One region of the Blastococcus sp. SYSU D00695 genome, then DNA from elsewhere that is predicted to be linked to it. Evidence: riboswitches for the same ligand, from Rfam matches in the RefSeq annotation. Region 1 holds a riboswitch; each other region holds the start of a gene.
The links. Region 1 has a riboswitch for S-adenosylmethionine ahead of ACI781_RS16875 (bifunctional o-acetylhomoserine/o-acetylserine sulfhydrylase). Riboswitches for the same ligand answer to the same signal wherever they lie in the genome.
Positions count from the first base shown of each region.

Region 2: it holds a riboswitch for S-adenosylmethionine, as region 1 does, so the genes downstream of both, thrC (threonine synthase) here and ACI781_RS16875 (bifunctional o-acetylhomoserine/o-acetylserine sulfhydrylase) in region 1, are expected to answer to the same signal.
Region 3: it holds a riboswitch for S-adenosylmethionine, as region 1 does, so the genes downstream of both, ACI781_RS04215 (BMP family ABC transporter substrate-binding protein) here and ACI781_RS16875 (bifunctional o-acetylhomoserine/o-acetylserine sulfhydrylase) in region 1, are expected to answer to the same signal.

Region 1 is NZ_JBJGZP010000031.1:33,254-38,680, reverse strand. It holds gene metX (homoserine O-acetyltransferase MetX) at 1-902, opposite strand, end outside; gene ACI781_RS16875 (bifunctional o-acetylhomoserine/o-acetylserine sulfhydrylase) at 904-2,196, opposite strand; SAM riboswitch class IV at 2,240-2,355, opposite strand; gene ACI781_RS16870 (hypothetical protein) at 2,416-2,946, opposite strand; gene ACI781_RS16865 (mechanosensitive ion channel family protein) at 2,943-3,833, opposite strand; gene ACI781_RS16860 (thioesterase family protein) at 3,885-4,688, opposite strand; gene ACI781_RS16855 (hypothetical protein) at 4,775-5,155, opposite strand; gene ACI781_RS16850 (VOC family protein) at 5,277-5,427, shown strand, end outside.
Region 2 is NZ_JBJGZP010000043.1:9,934-15,360, reverse strand. It holds gene groL (chaperonin GroEL) at 1-147, opposite strand, end outside; gene ACI781_RS18355 (cold-shock protein) at 557-757, opposite strand; gene thrC (threonine synthase) at 963-2,264, opposite strand; SAM riboswitch class I at 2,277-2,405, opposite strand; gene ACI781_RS18345 (HAD-IIB family hydrolase) at 2,465-3,286, shown strand; gene ACI781_RS18340 (ABC transporter permease) at 3,306-4,181, opposite strand; gene ACI781_RS18335 (alpha/beta fold hydrolase) at 4,181-5,427, opposite strand, start outside.
Region 3 is NZ_JBJGZP010000004.1:93,910-99,336, reverse strand. It holds gene ACI781_RS04225 (ABC transporter permease) at 1-578, opposite strand, end outside; gene ACI781_RS04220 (ABC transporter ATP-binding protein) at 575-2,212, opposite strand; gene ACI781_RS04215 (BMP family ABC transporter substrate-binding protein) at 2,209-3,264, opposite strand; SAM riboswitch class IV at 3,358-3,470, opposite strand; gene ACI781_RS04210 (pyridoxal phosphate-dependent aminotransferase) at 3,590-4,765, shown strand; gene ACI781_RS04205 (methyl-accepting chemotaxis protein) at 4,820-5,427, opposite strand, start outside.

The DNA of each region.
Region 1 (5,427 bases):
CCGACGTCCCAGGTGTTCATCGACTCGGTGAGCACCACGTAGCTGCCGGCGTCGAAGCGGGCGACGAGCTTGTCGGCGTGGTGGTCCAGGTAGGAGGCGACGGCGAAGCGGCCGTCGTCCTGCACGACCGCCCCGAAGCGCTCCTCCAGCTCGAACGCGGTGCGGTAGGTGAGGTGCGCGATCCGCCGGGCGACCCCGAGCCCCGCGACGGGCCCGGGGCCGGGCAGGTAGTCCCCGCCCGCCCAGGCCGGGTCGGCGCGGATCGCCGCCTGCTGCGTGGTCTGGGTGCCGACCTGGTCGGCGGTGGCGGCCGCACCCGAGGCGAGGAAGAACAGCGCGCCGACCCGCTCGGGATGCCCGACGGCCCACTCCAGCGCCCGCATGCCGCCCATCGACCCGCCCAGCACGGCGGCCCAGCGGTCGACGCCCAGGGCGTCGGCCAGCGCGGCCTCGACCGCGACCTGGTCGGCGACGGTCACCGCCGGGAACCGCGAGCCCCAGGGGGCGCCGTCGGGCGCGGACGACGACGGGCCGGTCGTGCCCTGGCAGCCGCCGAGCACGTTGGCGCAGACGACGAACAGCCGGTCGGTGTCCAGCGGCGCGCCGGGCCCGACGAGCCCGCCCCACCAGCCGGCGGTGGGGTGCCCGGGGCCGGCGAGCCCGGCCAGGTGGCTGTCGCCGGTCAGCGCGTGCTCGACGAGCACCGCGTTGCCGCCGCCGGGCGCGAGCGTCCCCCACGTCTCGTAGGCGACGCGGACGCCGGGCAGCACCCCGCCGCGCTCCAGGGCCACCGGGCCCTCGACGTCGAGGAACAGCCGGTCCCCGACCGGGTCGCCGTCGCGCCAGCCGCCGGTGCGGGCGGGGGTCCGGGACGCCGGACCGGCGCCCCGGACCCCGGTCACGTCAGGCGCTCTTGGCGGCGCGGAAGCCGGCCTCGAGGTCGGCCAGGATGTCCTCGATGCCCTCCAGGCCCACCGCGAGGCGCACCAGGCCCGGGGTGACCCCGGTGGTCAGCTGCTCCTCGGGGGTGAGCTGCGAGTGCGTCGTCGACGCCGGGTGGATCACCAGGCTGCGGACGTCGCCGATGTTGGCCACGTGGCTGTGCAGCTCCAGGGCGTCGACGAAGCGCTTGCCGGCCTCGACCCCGCCGTGCAGCTCGAAGGTCAGCACGGCACCGGCGCCGCGCGGGGCGTACTTCTGCTGCGCGGTGTGCCACGGCGAGGACGCCAGGCCCGGGTAGTTCACCCGGTCCACGGAGTCGTGGTTCTCGAGGAACTCCGCCACCCGCTGGGCGTTGGCCACGTGCCGCTCCATGCGCAGCGACAGCGTCTCGATGCCCTGCACCACGAGGAAGGCGTTGAACGGGCTGACGGCCGGGCCCAGGTCGCGCAGCAGCTGCACCCGGGCCTTGAGCGCGTAGGCCGGCGCGCCGAGGTCGGCGTAGACGACGCCGTGGTAGGTCGGGTCCGGCTCGGTGAAGCCGGGGAACTTGCCGCTGCGCCAGTCGAAGTTGCCGCTGTCGACGATGAGCCCGGCGATCGCGGTGCCGTGCCCGCCGAGGTACTTGGTCGCCGAGTGGACGACGACGTCGGCGCCGAACTCGATCGGCCGGATCAGGTACGGGGTGGCGATGGTGTTGTCGACGATCAGCGGGACGCCGTTGCGGTGCGCGACCTCGGAGACCGCGCTGATGTCGAGGACGTCGCCCTTCGGGTTGCCGATCGTCTCGGCGTAGAAGGCCTTGGTGTTCTCCTGGACCAGCGACTGCCAGTTCTCCGGGTCGTCGGGGTCCTCCACGAAGGAGACGGTGACGCCGAGCTTGGGCAGCGAGTGGTGCAGCAGGTTGTACGTGCCGCCGTACAGCGACGCCGACGCGACGACGTGGCTGCCGGCCTCGGCGATGTTGAGGATCGCCAGGGTCTCGGCCGCCTGGCCGCTGGCGACGGCGAGCGCGGCCACGCCGCCCTCCAGCGACGCGACGCGCTGCTCGAGCGCGTCCTGCGTCGGGTTCATGATCCGGGTGTAGATGTTGCCCATCTCGGCCAGCGCGAACAGGTCGGCGGCGTGCTGGGCGTCGCGGAACTGGTAGCTGGTCGTGGCGTAGATCGGCAGCGCGCGGGCGCCGGTCGTGGGGTCGGGGCTGGTGCCGGCGTGGATCTGCCGGGTCTCGAAGCTCCAGCTCTGGGGGTCGGTCATGCGCCGGTCTCCTCTCGGTCGGGAGACCCGGCGGCGCACCGGAGACTCCGTCTTGCCGGGCGGCGGGCGCCGTCCGACCGGCTCTTCCCCTGGGAGCACCTCGGACGGAGAGAGGTTGCCGGGCAGCCAGCCAGGTGCTTGTCACTGCCACTCGTGAGCCACCCCGAAGATAGCGGCCCCGTCGTCCCACCCGTCACAGGGGTGGCGGCGACGGGGCGCTCAGGTCGTCGGCGCGGACCCGGGCGCGTCGGCCGGCGTCGGGGCGGCCGGCGCCGTGCCGGTCGGGCTGCCGGTCGGGCTGCCGGTCGCGGGGGACGACGACCCGGGGGTGCCGGAGGGCGTCGCCTCCCCGCCGGTCGTCGTCGGCGCGGCGGTGGGGCTCGCGCTCGTCGGGGCCGGGGCGGTCGACTCCGCCGGCGGGGCGGTGGGGGAGGGGGCGGCCGGTGTCGGCTCGGGAGCAGGGGCCGGTGCGGGGACGACGGCCACCTCGCCGCCGTCCCCGGCGGGCTCGGCCCCGGCGGCCTCCGGGTGCACGTACAGGTAGAGGACGCCGAGGGCGACGAACAGCACCGCGAGGACGACGGTCGAGGTCCGGGCGCGGCCCAGCCGGCGCGGGATCGCCGCCCACCAGCGGCGCGGGCCGTCGGCCGGGGCGGTGGTCGGCGTGGGCGCCGGGGCGGTCGGCAGGACGCCGGTCGCCGGCACGTCGCGGGCGGGCTCGCCGGGCCCGCGGCCGTCGGCGCCGCTCACCCGTCCCCCCGGGCGGACAGGACGCCGGGGGCGTCGGTGGCCACGGGCGGCGGCGGCACGTTCAGCCCGTGCCGCCGGAAGGCCAGCACGACCCGCGCCCGCAGGTCTCGGCCCACCTCGAACTGCTTGCCGGGCAGCGTCCGGGCCACCATCCGGACGTTCACCTCGTCCAGGCCCAGGCTCTCCACGCCCATCACCGAGGGCTCGTCGAGCAGCAGCGGGCGCAGGGCCGGGTCGGCGAACGCGTCGTGGCCGACCCCGCGGAGGATCTCGTTGACCTGGTTGACGTCGACGGCGGCCGGCACCGGGACGTCGACCACCGCGCGCGCCCAGTCGCGGGACAGGTTGACGACCTTGACGATCTGGCCGTTGGGCAGGGTGATCACCTCGCCGTCGGCCGACCGCAGCCGGGTGATCCGCAGCGTGACGTCCTCCACCGTCCCGCGGGCCGGGTCGTTGCCGCCCACCACCTGGATGGAGACGACGTCGCCGAAGCCGTACTGGCGCTCGGTGATGATGAAGAACCCGGCGAGGACGTCGCCGACGATCCGCTGCGCGCCGAAGCCGAGGCCGACGCCGAGCACGGTGGCGGGCGCGACGAGGCCGGTGACGGGCACGCCGAGCCGGTCGAGCACGAAGAAGACGGCGACGGCGTAGATCAGGACGACCAGCGTCCAGGTGATGACCTGCGTGAGCGAGTGCCGGTGCTTGGCCGCCTCGGACCGGACCAGCGCGTCACCGCCGGTCGAGCGCCGGTCGATGCTGGTCGTGATCTTGCTGCCGGTCCAGGCGACGAACCGGGCCAGGAGCACCGAGGCCAGGATGATGAGCACGATCTCCAGGCCGCGGCCCGACAGCCAGTCCAGCAGCTCGTCCAGCGGTTGCACGGCCTTCCCCTCGTCCTCCGTCGTCCGTCGGGACCATTCTCGCCGACGGGCTCAGCGCGGCTCGACGAACAGCGAGGCCGCGGAGCGGCCGATGCGGCCGGTGCCGTCGAACAGGTCCGTGAAGCACTGGGCCGCGCCGGCGGGCCCGAGCGAGGTGGTGGCGTCCATGCCCAGCCACTCCCCGGCCGGCTGCCGGTACAGCGACACGGTCAGGTCGACGTTGGCGAACGTGGCGCGCGTCCAGTCCAGCTCGGCGGAGATGCCGCTGGCCGCGTCCGTCATCACGAGCAGGTGCTCCAGAGGGGTGATCGCCTCGCCGGCGACCAGCGGCGCCAGCGGGCGGGTCCACGCCGCGGCCGGTCCGGGGGCGTTGAACGAGCCGCTGGTGAACCGCCACTCCAGCGCCCGGTGGTAGGCGACCTCCTCGGAGAAGAACCGGGGCAGCTCCGGGCGGCCGGCCTGCGGCCCGGTGTGGTGCGGCAGGTCGGGGGCCGGCACGTCGACCGGTGAGCCCTCCCGGACCCGCATCCGCCAGGCGGTGACCCGCATCCGCGGCACGCCGCCGGCCTCCAGCGTGGCCTCGACCAGCTCCACCCGCCGGCCCGGCCGCAGCACGCGGGTGGCGACGCGGACCGGGCCGACCGGCACCGGCCCCAGCACGTCGAAGGACAGCCGCACCGGCCGGCCGCCGGGGACGCCGCCGGCCCGCTCGACCGCCCGGGCCAGCAGCGCCGCGGGCGGCCCGGCGTGCTGGAGGCCGGGGTCCCACGGGCCGATGGTGAGCGCGGTGGCGAGGAACGCCCCGCCGTCCGGGTCGTCCCCGTCGGGCAGGTACAGCGCGGCAGGCAGGTCCACCGCCGCAGTCTCGCCCGCGGCCGGCCCCGGCCCGCGACCGGCCGCCGCGTCGCCCCGGTCGTCGGCGAGGGGTGGTCCCGTCGCGGTCAGCCGACCGAGCCGTCGCGGCGGGCCAGCCAGAGCGCCGTCCCCAGCCACCCGGCCGCGGCCAGCGCGGCGAGCACCCACAGCCAGCGCAGCGGCTCGCCCGCCGTCGACAGCACCAGCAGGACCGCGACCACCAGCACGGCACCGGAGACGGTGAGGGAGCGCAGCAGGACGTCGACGGTGCCCGGGCCGGGGATCGCGACGAAGACGACCAGCGCCACGACCAGCAGGAAGGCGGCCAGCGCGGCGAGGTAGACGGAGGCGACGCCGTACTGCGCCGGCAGCGCGACGCCGGCGAGCCCGAAGAGGACGACGGCGAGCCCCAGCAGCAGCAGCGTGCGGCGCCGGCGGGGCGACCACGGCGGGTGCGGGGAGGTCACGGACCGAGGGTCCCCGGTGACCGGGCCCGGCGCATCAGACCGGGGGCCGATGAGTTCGCGTGTCGCCGTCCGTCTCTCCTCCGACGGGGCCGAGCGGCCCCCCGACGACAGGAGCAGCACCGTGCGCCGGATCTTCCTCAACCTCGCCGTCTCCGACCTCGCGGCGTCGCGGGCCTTCTACGCGGGGCTCGGCTTCCCCTTCGACGAGCAGTTCTCCGACGAGAACGCGGCCTCGGTGGTGGTCGAGGAGAACGTCTCCGTGATGCTGCTGA
Region 2 (5,427 bases), on a different contig from region 1:
GGTGATCGTGGGGGCGCCCCACTTCTTCTCCAGGACGACGTTGCGGCCCTTGGGGCCGAGCGTCACCTTGACGGCGTCGGCGAGGGTGTTCATGCCCCGCTCGAGGCCGCGGCGCGCCTCTTCCTCGAAGGCGATCATCTTGGCCATGTGGTGATGTCCTCCATGCATGGATCGCTGCACGGCCGGGACCGGCGCCCGCGACGGACGACACCGGTGCTGCGGACGCTCCGTCGGTCCGCCGACCAGTGCCTCACCGTTCCGACCTGATTGGCACTCGGCACTGTCGAGTGCCAACCGAAGTCTGGCACTCGCCCCTGCCGAGTGCAAGAACGGGGGTGGACGGCGGACTGTTCCCGGCCCACCGGCCGAGTGACCGCCGCACCGGCGCCCCGGGTCCTCGGGGGTCGCCGGCATGGGAAGCGATCCCCACGTCTCCGGCCCACAGACGTGGGGATGGCTTCCCATGCCTCGACGCGGGAGAGGTGGACGGGTCCCGAGACGCACGGAGGCCCGGCCCCCACTCCGGGGACCGGGCCTCTGCGAGGACCGCGAGGGGTCAGGCGACGCGGACGCCGTCGGCCTGGGGACCCTTCTCGCCCTGGACGACCTCGAAGGTGACCCGCTGGCCCTCGTCGAGGCTCTTGTAACCGTCCATCTGGATGGCCGAGTAGTGGACGAAGACGTCCTGGCCGCCGTCGACGGCGATGAAGCCGAAGCCCTTCTCGGCGTTGAACCACTTCACGGTGCCCTGTGCCACGTGTGCTCCCACGGTGCGTGCGGACGGCCCCCGTCCTCCGGGTGCCGGGTCACCAGCTCTCCCGCCCGTACGACACGTGCGTGGAACTCGAACCGCGCGGAAAGCTACAACAAAGAGACGTCGAACACACCGGGTCGGCGCGCGACGTCACCCGGCCGAGCGGACGTCCTCGTCTCGCAACCCGGTCGGGGGACGGGGCCGCCCCCTAACGGATGAGCCCGGCCGCCCGGAGGGACTTCAGCGAGGGCTCCACGCGGTGGGTCGGGCCGACCACCGGCTCCAGCGGGTCGAGGGTCTTCAGCCCCTCCCCGGTGTTGAGGACGACGGTCTCCTTCGCCGGGTCCAGCCGCCCGTCGGCGACGAGCTGGCGCAGGACGGCGACCGTCACCCCGCCCGCGGTCTCGGCGAAGACGCCGGTGGTGCGGGCCAGGTCGCGGATCCCCTGCACGATCTCCTCGTCGCCCACCCGGCCGACCGCGCCGCCGGTGCGCCGGATCGCGTCGAGCGCGTAGGGACCGTCGGCGGGGTTGCCGATGTTCAGCGACTTCGCGATGCCGGTGGGCTTGACCGGCTTGACGACGTCCCAGCCGTTGTCGAACGCCGTGGCGATCGGGTCGCAGCCGGCGGACTGGGCGCCGAACACCGTCCACTCCGAGGCCTCGACGATCCCGGCCGCGGCGAGCTCGCGGAAGGCCTTGTCGACCTTGGTGAGCAGCGACCCGGACGCCATCGGGATGACGACCTGGGCGGGGATGCGCCAGCCGAGCTGCTCGGCGATCTCGTAGCCCACCGTCTTGGAGCCCTCGGCGTAGTAGGGACGGACGTTCTGGTTGACGAACGCCGTCTCCTCGAACTCGTCGGTCTCGCCGAGCTCGCTGGTCAGCCGGTTCACGTCGTCGTAGGAGCCGTCGACGGCGACCAGCGTCTGGCCGTAGACCGCCGACTGCACGACCTTGCCCGGCTCCAGGTCGCTGGGGATGAACACGACCGAGGGCAGGCCCGCGCGGGCGGCGTGCGCGGCGACGGAGTTGGCCAGGTTGCCGGTGGAGGCGCAGGCGATCTGCGAGTAGCCCAGCCGCCGGGCCGCGGTCGCGGCGAGGCTGACCACGCGGTCCTTGAACGAGTGCGTGGGGTTGGCCGAGTCGTCCTTCACCCACAGGCCACCGGTGATGCCGAGCTCGGCGGCGAGCCGGTCGGCGCGCACGAGCGGGGTCATGCCGGGGTCGAGCGAGACCCGGTCGGCCGGGTCCTGGCCGACCGGCAGCAGCGCGGCGTAGCGCCAGATGTTCTGCGGCCCGGCCTCGATCTGCTCCCGGCTCACCGCCTTCATCAGCTCGGGGTCGTAGTCGACCTCCAGCGGCCCGAAGCACTCGGCGCAGGCGTGCTGGGCGATGAGCCCGAAGGTGGCGCCGCAGTTGCGGCACACCAGGCCGCGGGCGGGACACGGGGGGACCGGGCCACCGGCGGACGCGTCGGCCTGGGCGGATCCGGGAGCGGTCAGGGTCATGCGACGACTACCTCCTCATCTTCCCCGCGGCGGGCCGTCGAGCCGCGCGGGACGGAATTGGCACCTCTCGCCGCGCATGCGCGCGGACGGCGGTTGCCGGGGCTTCGTCGGGCCGTGTCCCTCTGCCCCTCTGGATGAGTGGAACGGCTCCATGCTAACCCGCCGGGACCCGGCTCCAGGACCCCGGCCAGACTGCGGGCGTGGCCACGCGCATCGTCTACACCGACCTCGACGGCACCATGGTGGGCCCGCGCGGCTCGTTCTGGCACACCGCCGGCCGGGACCTGACCGCCGAGCCCGCCACCGCACTGCTGGACCTGCACCGGGCCGGCGTCCCGTTGGTCCTGGTCAGCGGGCGGACGCTGGAGCAGGTGGTCGAGGCCGGCCGGATCTTCGCGGCCGAGGGCGCGATCGCCGAGCTGGGCGCCGTCGTCAGCTGGAAGGGCGGCCGGGAGCGGCACCTGCTCACCGGCGACCTCCCGGCCCGGTACGAGGGGCGGACCCCGATGGACGTGTTCGCCGAGACGGGGCTCGTCGACACCCTGCTGGCCCGGCACGCGGGCCGGCTGGAGTGGCACGCCCCCTGGCACGCCACCCACGAGGCCGACGCGCTGCTGCGCGGCCGGGTCGACCCGCGCGCGATCGAGGCCGAGCTGGCCGAGGACGGGTACGAGTGGCTGACGCTCAACGACAACGGCGCAATCCAGGCGACGCCGTCCATGACGCTGGACGCCGACCCGGCACCGCCGCACGTCTACCACCTGATGCCCCGCGGCATCTCCAAGGGCAGGGCGATCGCCTGGGACCTGCGCCGGCGCGGCATCGACCCGGCCGACGCGGTGGCCATCGGCGACAGCGTCAGCGACCTGGACATGGCGCCCGCGGTCGGCCGGCTGTGGATCACCGCCAACGGCGCCGAGGTCGACGGGATGGCCCAGCGCCTGGCCGCCGTCCCCAACGCGACCGTGACCGGGGCGCCGATGGGCGAGGGCTGGGCCGAGGCCGTCCGCGCCAGCCTGTGACGGCGCGGGCGGCCCCGGCTCAGGAGGTGACGTCGCGCCGGGCGAAGTGGCGGAAGGCCAGGGCGGTGAACACGGCCGCGTAGACCAGCGACTGGACGACGCCGCGGAACATGTCCCCCGAGTCGACCGGCGTCAGCAGCAGGTCGGTCCAGGCGAACTCCTCCGCCGTCGGGAACCAGTCCCGGATCGACCCGAGCTGCTCCACCTGGTCGAGGATCGCGAACACGAACATCGTGAACACCGCCCCGCCGACGGCGGCCAGCGGCGCGTCGGTGACCGTGGACAGCCAGAACGCCAGGGTGCCGACGACGAGCAGGTGGACGGCGAGGTAGCCGACCATCCCGGCCAGCCGCAGCATGCCCTCCCCCTGGTCGAGGGTGACCCCCAGCGGGGTGCGGATGGCGTCGAAGCCGAACGCGAGCCCGCCGGCGACGACCGCGACCACGGTCAGCACCACCAGGGCGCCGACGGACAGCAGCAGCGCCGCGGCGAACTTCTGGCGGAGCAGCCGCATGCGGGGGACGGGGGTCGCCAGCGTGTACCGCAGCGACCCCCACTGCGCCTCGCTGGCCACGGTGTCGCCGAAGAACAGCGCGTAGACCACGACGAGGAAGAAGCCGGTGGTCGCGAACAGCACGAACAGGGTGAAGTTCAGCCCGCCGGAGGTCGCGACGTCGACGAGGTTGAGCCGGCTGTTCTCCTGCGCGTCCTCGCTCGCCCCGAACTTCAGCGCGGCGATGAGGATCAGCGGCAGGGCGACCATCAGCGCCAGCACGCCGAGCGTCCGGCGGCGCTTGAACTGCCGGCGCAGCTCGACCGACAGCCGCAGGGTGCGCTCGGGCCGGTAGCCGGCCACCGCCCCGGTCGGCTGCACGTGGCCGGTGTCGACCGCCATCAGGACCCCTCCCCCACCAGCGCCAGGAACGCGTCCTCGAGCCGCCGCCGCGGCGTGAACTGGTCGACCGCCACGTCCGCGGCGACCAGGGCCTGCAGCGCCTCCGCCCGCGAGGTGCCGCGGCCGAGCTCGGCGACCAGCCCGTCGTCGGTGCGCTCGGCGGTCACGCCGGGCAGCGCCTGCAGGACGGCGATCGCCCGCGCCTCGTCGGCGTCGTCGACCAGGCCGACGAGCACCGAGCCGCCGGTGCCCACGATCTCCTCCACGGTGCCCTGCGCGATCTTCTGGCCCTTGGCCATGACGACGACGTGGCTGCAGGTCTGCTCGATCTCGCTGAGCAGGTGGCTGGAGACGATGACGGTGCGCCCGGTGGCCGCGTAGGAGCGCAGCACCTCGCGCATGGCGTGGATCTGCGGCGGGTCGAGGCCGTTGGTCGGCTCGTCGAGCACGAGCAGGTCGGGCAGCCCGAGCATCGCCTGCGCGATCGCGACCCGCTGCCGCATGCCCTGGCTGTAGCGGCGCACCGGCCGGTCGACGGCGGCGCCGAGGCCGGCCACCTCGATCGCCTCCTCCATGTGCGCGTCCGCCTCGGGGCGCCCGGTCGCCGCCCAGTACAGCCGCAGGTTCTCCCGGCCGGACAGGTGCGGCATCAGCCCGGTGCCCTCGACGAAGGAGCCCAGCCGGGACAGGACCGGCCGGCCGGGGCCGGCGGCGTGGCCGAAGACGCTGATCCGCCCCTCGGTCGGCCGGATCAGGCCCATGAGCATCCGCAGCGACGTCGTCTTGCCGGCGCCGTTGGGGCCGAGCAGCCCGAGCACCTGGCCGCGGCGCACCTCGAACGAGAGGTCCCGGACGGCGACGAAGCCGTCCTTGTAGGCCTTGGTGACGCCCTCGAACCGCAGCGGCACGTCCTCGCCGTCGGGCTCGACGACCGACACCCGCCGCCGCTGCCGCCGCCCCCACAGCACGGCCGCCAGCCAGCCGAGCAGGGCCAGGCCCGCGAGGACGCCGAGCAGGACCCACCAGCGGCTGCCGTTGCTGTCGCCGACCGGGGTGCCGGCGACCTCGGGCACGGCCAGGACGGTGCCCTCACCGTCGGCCGGCGCCACCGAGTAGACCGCCGCCTGGGCCGGCAGGGCGTAGGCCTGGTCGGTGGAGGAGACCAGCACGCGCATGGTGTGGCCGGCCTCGAAGCGGTGCACGATCCCCGGCAGCGCGACGGTGACGCGGGTGGGGGCGCTCGGGT
Region 3 (5,427 bases), on a different contig from region 1:
GTGTAGCTCATCCCGGGCAGGGCGGGCAGGTGCGCGGCGTCGGGCAGCCGCGGCGTCTGCGGCACCGGCGAGCCCTCCTCCGCCATCGGGAAGCGGACCAGGTAGGAGGCCAGCGCCACCATCGGGGTGCTGAGCAGCAGCGTGGAGATGATCACCGGGACGCCGGCGCGGGTGGACAGCGGCGCGGAGACCGAGGCGAGCGTCCCGCCGGCGAGCATGCCCGCGACCACGCACAGCGGCAGCAGCAGCGGCGCGGGCGCCGGCACGTACAGCGCGACGGCGGCCGCGGTGATCCCGCCGGCGACCAGCTGCCCGTCCCCGCCGAGGTTGAACTCCCCCATCCGCGCCGGGACGGCGAACGCCAGCGACATGGCGAGGATGGCGGTGAACCCGGCGACGGCGAAGTCGATGTTGCTGACGCTCAGCGCCCCGCGGACCATCGCGTCGTAGCCGCGCAGCGGGTCCACGCCGGCGGCGAGCATGACCACGGCGCCGACGAGCAGCGCCACGGCGACGGCCCCCAGCGGCACCAGCGCGGCGGGCGCGGACAGCCGGGCACGCTCCAGCAGGGCGCTCACCGCTCCCCTCCCCCGCCGGCGCCGGGGACCGCGCCGGGCACGCCGCCGTGGACCCCGCCGCCGTGGACCCCGCCGCCGTGGACCCTGCCGCCGTGGACCATCGCCGCCCCGAGCACCTCGTCGGTCGCGTCGGCGGCGTCGAGCTCGGCGGTCACCTCGCCGTCCAGCATCACCAGCACCCGGTCCGCGAGCGCCCGCAGCTCGCTGATCTCGTAGGAGACGAGCAGCACCGCGCCGCCGCGGGCGCGGTAGTCCAGCAGCAGCCGGTGGATCTCCTCCCCGGCGCCGACGTCGACGCCCTGGGTCGGCTGCTCGACCACCAGCAGGTCCGCCTCGTGGTGCAGCTCGCGGGCCAGCACCACCTTCTGCGCGTTGCCGCCCGACAGCGAGCCCAGCGGCACCGCGACGCCGGCGGTCTTCACGCCCAGGCGGCGGACCAGCTCGACGGCCTGGGCGCGCAGCGCCCGGGTGGACAGGCGCCCGCGGCGGCCGATCGGCGGCGTCCGGTGGTGGCCGAGCGCGAGGTTGTCGGCGACCGACAGCGCCGCGGCGGTGCCGACGCCGGGGCGGTCCTCGGGGACGTAGGCGATGCCCAGCCCGCGGCGCTCCCGGATGCCCAGGCCGGCGAGGTCCCGGCCGTGCAGGCGCACCGTGCCGGCCTCGGGGGTGCGCATCCCGACGACGGTCTCCACCAGCTCGCGCTGCCCGTTGCCGGAGACCCCCGCGATGCCGACGACCTCCCCGGGGCGGACCCGCAGCGAGACGTCCCGGACCCGGGCGGCCCCCGCCGCGGCCGGCAGCCGCAGGCCCGACACCTCCAGCACCGGGTCGCCGGAGACGGCGCCGCGCGGGTTGACCGCGGGCACCAGCCCGCGGCCGATCATCGCCTCGACGATCTCGCCGGCGGTGGTGTCCGCGGTGGTCAGCCGGGCGGTCACGGCGCCGTCGCGCAGCACCGTGACCCGGTCGGTGGCCTCGAGCACCTCGCGGACCTTGTGCGTGACCAGGGCGACCGTCGTCCCCTGCTCGGCCATCCGGCGGACGACCGCGAACAGCGAGTCGACCTCGCCCGGCGTCAGCACGGCGGTCGGCTCGTCGAGGATGAGCACCTCGGCCTGCCGGTGCAGCGCCTTGAGGATCTCCACCCGCTGGCGGACGCCGAGGGGGAGGGTGTCGACGCGGGCGGTGGGGTCGACGTCGAGCCCGATGCGGGCGGACAGCTCCTCGACCCGGCGCTCGGCGGCGCGGCGGTCCAGCAGGCCGCGGCGGGCGGGCTCGGCGCGGTAGACGACGTTCTCGGCCACGCTCATCGAGCCGAACAGCCGGAAGTGCTGGTGGACCATGCCCAGCCCGGCGGCGATGGCGTCCAGCGGCGAGCCCAGCCGGACCTCGCGGCCGTCGCGCAGCACCTGCCCGGCGTCGGGGCGGTGCAGCCCGTAGAGGACCGACATCAGGGTGGACTTGCCGGCCCCGTTCTCCCCGACGACGGCGTGCACGGTCCCCCGCTCGAGGACCAGGTCCACGCCGTCCACGGCGACGACGGCGCCGAAGCGCTTGGTGACGCCACGGAGCTCGGCCGCGGGGTGGGCCCCCGCGGCCGAGCCTCCTGTGGTGCCCGGTGCCGTGCTGGTCATCCAGCGGCCGGGTCGTCCACGGTGATCGTGCCGTCGATGATCTGGTCGCGGACCTGCTCCAGCTGCGCGACGACGTCGGGGTGGTCGGCGATCAGGCAGCCGGAGTCGGCGAGGTCGTCGGCGAAGGCGGTCAGGCCCACGCCACCCTCGGCGAGCCCGTACACCTGCGCGCCGCCGGTGTCGCCGCCGAGGATCGCGGTCACCGACTCGGCCAGCGCGACGTCGACGTTCTTGATGACGTTGTCGACGACGTGGCCGGGGGCCGAACCGCACTCGTTGACGTCGACGCCGTAGGCGGAGAACCCGCCGGCCGCGGCGACCTCGAAGGCGCCCACGTTGCTGCCGGAGGCGGCGAGCAGCACCTGGTCCGCACCGCCGTCGGCCAGCACCTGGGCCTGGGCGCCGCCGCGAGCGGGGTCACCGAAGGGGTTGTCGCCACCGACGAACAGCGGGGTGGAGGTGGCCTGCGGGTTCACGCTCTGCGCGCCGGCCTGGAACGGGTCGACCCAGCGGCGGATGAAGGGCGTGTCCAGGGCCGCGACGACACCGATCTTCCCGGTCTGCGTCAGCAGCCCGGCCTCGACGCCGGCCAGGTAGGTGGCCTCGTGCTCGCGGAACGCGGCGCACGTGACGTTCTCCGGCTGCGGGTCGGGGCAGCCGTCCACCAGCAGGAACTGCTGGTCGGGGTTGTCGACCGGCACGGTGGCGAACGCGTCCTGCAGGGAGAAGCTCAGGCCGATGACGACGTCGGGCCGCTCCCGCACCGCGGCCTCGACGTTCTGCTGGATCGAGGTCGGGTCGGTGCTCTCGTAGACGTCGAGCTCCAGCCCCTCCTCGTCCGCGACGCGCTGCGCACCCTCGACGGCGAGCTCGAGGAAGTTGTTGCCGCCGACCGGGTTGGGGGTGATGACGATGATCGAGCCGGCGGAGTCGCCGCCGTCACCGCCGTCCCCACCTCCCGAGTCGCTGTCGGCGCAGCCGGAGAGACCCACCACCGCCACGAGGGCGGCGGCGGCCAGCGGGCCGCGGCGTCGACGGGACAGGTCGGTCATCGGGTGCTCCCTGCGGAGGGCGCCGCCGGCGGCGGCGCGGGGGTGGGGGACGCCGCGGCCGGTCCGGCCCGAGGCGAGCACCACGTCGGTTCCCTCCTGCGCCTTACCCGGAACACCGCGTCCAGGTCTGGTCGTCACCCGGAGCACCCCGCGACGGAGAGGGTTGCCGGCCAGCGAGCCGGGGCTTGACGCTGGCACTCAGGACCGGGGCAGAAGGTACACGGGGCACCGGGTGCCACGAGCGGCCGGCCCGGCGACGCCGTCCCGCAGACCGGGACGGCCGTCCACGTGCTGGGACGGCCGCCGCGGTGGGAGACTCGGACGCGTGAGCCTGCCGCGCGCCGCGCTGACCGAGCGGATGCTGCCCTTCACCACGACCGTGTTCGCCGAGATGTCGGCGCTGGCCGCGCGGACCGGGGCGATCAACCTCGGCCAGGGCTTCCCCGACACCGACGGGCCGCGGTCGCTGCTGGAGGACGCCGTCGCCGCCGTCCGCGGCGGGGTCAACCAGTACCCCCCGGCGGCCGGGATGCCCGTCCTGCGGGAGGCCGTCGCCGCGCACCAGGAGCGCTTCCGCGGCCTGCGGGTCGACCCGGACGACGTGCTGGTGACCGTGGGCGCCACGGAGGCCATCGCCGCCACCGTCCTCGCGCTGACCGAGCCCGGCGACGAGGTGGTGACCTTCGAGCCCTACTACGACGGCTACGCCGCGACGATCGCGCTGGCCGGGGCGCAGCGGCGGACGGTGGCGCTGCGCTCCCCCGACTTCGCCGTCGACGAGGACGCGCTGCGGGCGGCGTTCTCCCCGCGCACCCGGCTGGTGCTGCTGAACACCCCGCACAACCCCACCGGCAAGGTCTTCGACCGCGCCGAGCTGGAGCTGGTCGCGCGGCTGGCCGCCGAGCACGACGCGGTGGTCGTCGCCGACGAGGTGTACGAGCACATGACGTACGGCGTCCCGCACCTGTCGATCGCCACGCTGCCCGGGATGGCCGAGCGGACGCTGACCATCTCCTCCGCCGGCAAGACCTTCTCGGTGACCGGCTGGAAGGTCGGCTGGGTGCACGGCCCGACCGAGCTGGTCGCCGCCGTCAGGGCGGTCAAGCAGTTCCTCACGTTCGTCGGCAGCGGCCCCTTCCAGCCGGCCGTGGCCCGCGCGCTGGCCCTGCCTGACGAGTACTTCCAGGGGCTGCGCGCGGACCTGCTGCGCAAGCGCGACCTGCTGGTCGCCGGCCTGGAGGCGGCGGGGTTCGCGACCAACCGGCCCGACGGCACCTACTTCGTCACCGCCGACGCCGCCCCGCTGGGCTACACCGACGCGATGGCGCTGTGCTGGGACCTGCCGGAGCTCGCCGGGGTGGTCGGCGTCCCGGTGCGGGTCTTCCACGACGACCCCACCGCCGCCCCGTCGCTGGTGCGCTTCGCGTTCTGCAAGCAGGACGCCGTCCTCGCCGAGGCCGCCGAGCGCCTCGCCGCGCTGGGCGCCCGCCTCGCGCGCTGAACCGCGGCGTCCCCCACCGCTCGACATCAGCGGTGGGGGACGCGGCGGTCCTGCTCAGTAGGTGAAGCGGCCCACCGTGGTGCGCAGGTCGGCGGCCATCCGGGACAGCTCGTCGACGGCGGTCCGCGTCTGGGTCAGCGCCTGCGTCGTGGAGTCCGCGGCGGTGGAGACGCCGGTGATGTTGTCCGCGATCTGCCCCGACCCCTGCGCCGCCTCGGCCACCGACCGGGCCATCTCGTTCGTCGTCGCCGTCTGCTCCTCCACCGCCGAGGCGATCGTGGTCTGCCGGTCGGAGATCTGCGCGACGATCGAGCTGATCTCCCCGATCGCCGCCACCGCCGCCGTCGTGTCGCCCTGGATCGCCTGCACCCGGCGCGCGATGTCCTCGGTCGCCTTCGCGGTCTCCTGCGCGAGCTCCTTGACCTCGTTCGCGACCACCGCGAAGCCCTTCCCGGCCTCCCCGGCCCGCGCGGCCTCGATCGTGGCGTTGAGCGCCAGCAGGTTCGTCTGCTCCGCGATGGAGGTGATCACCTTCACCACGTTGCCGATCTCCACCGACGACTCCCCCAGCTTCGCCACCGTCGCCGTCGTCGTCTCCGCCGCGGTCACCGCCCGGTGCGCCACCTCCGACGCCTCAGCGGCGTTCGTGGCGATCTCCCGGA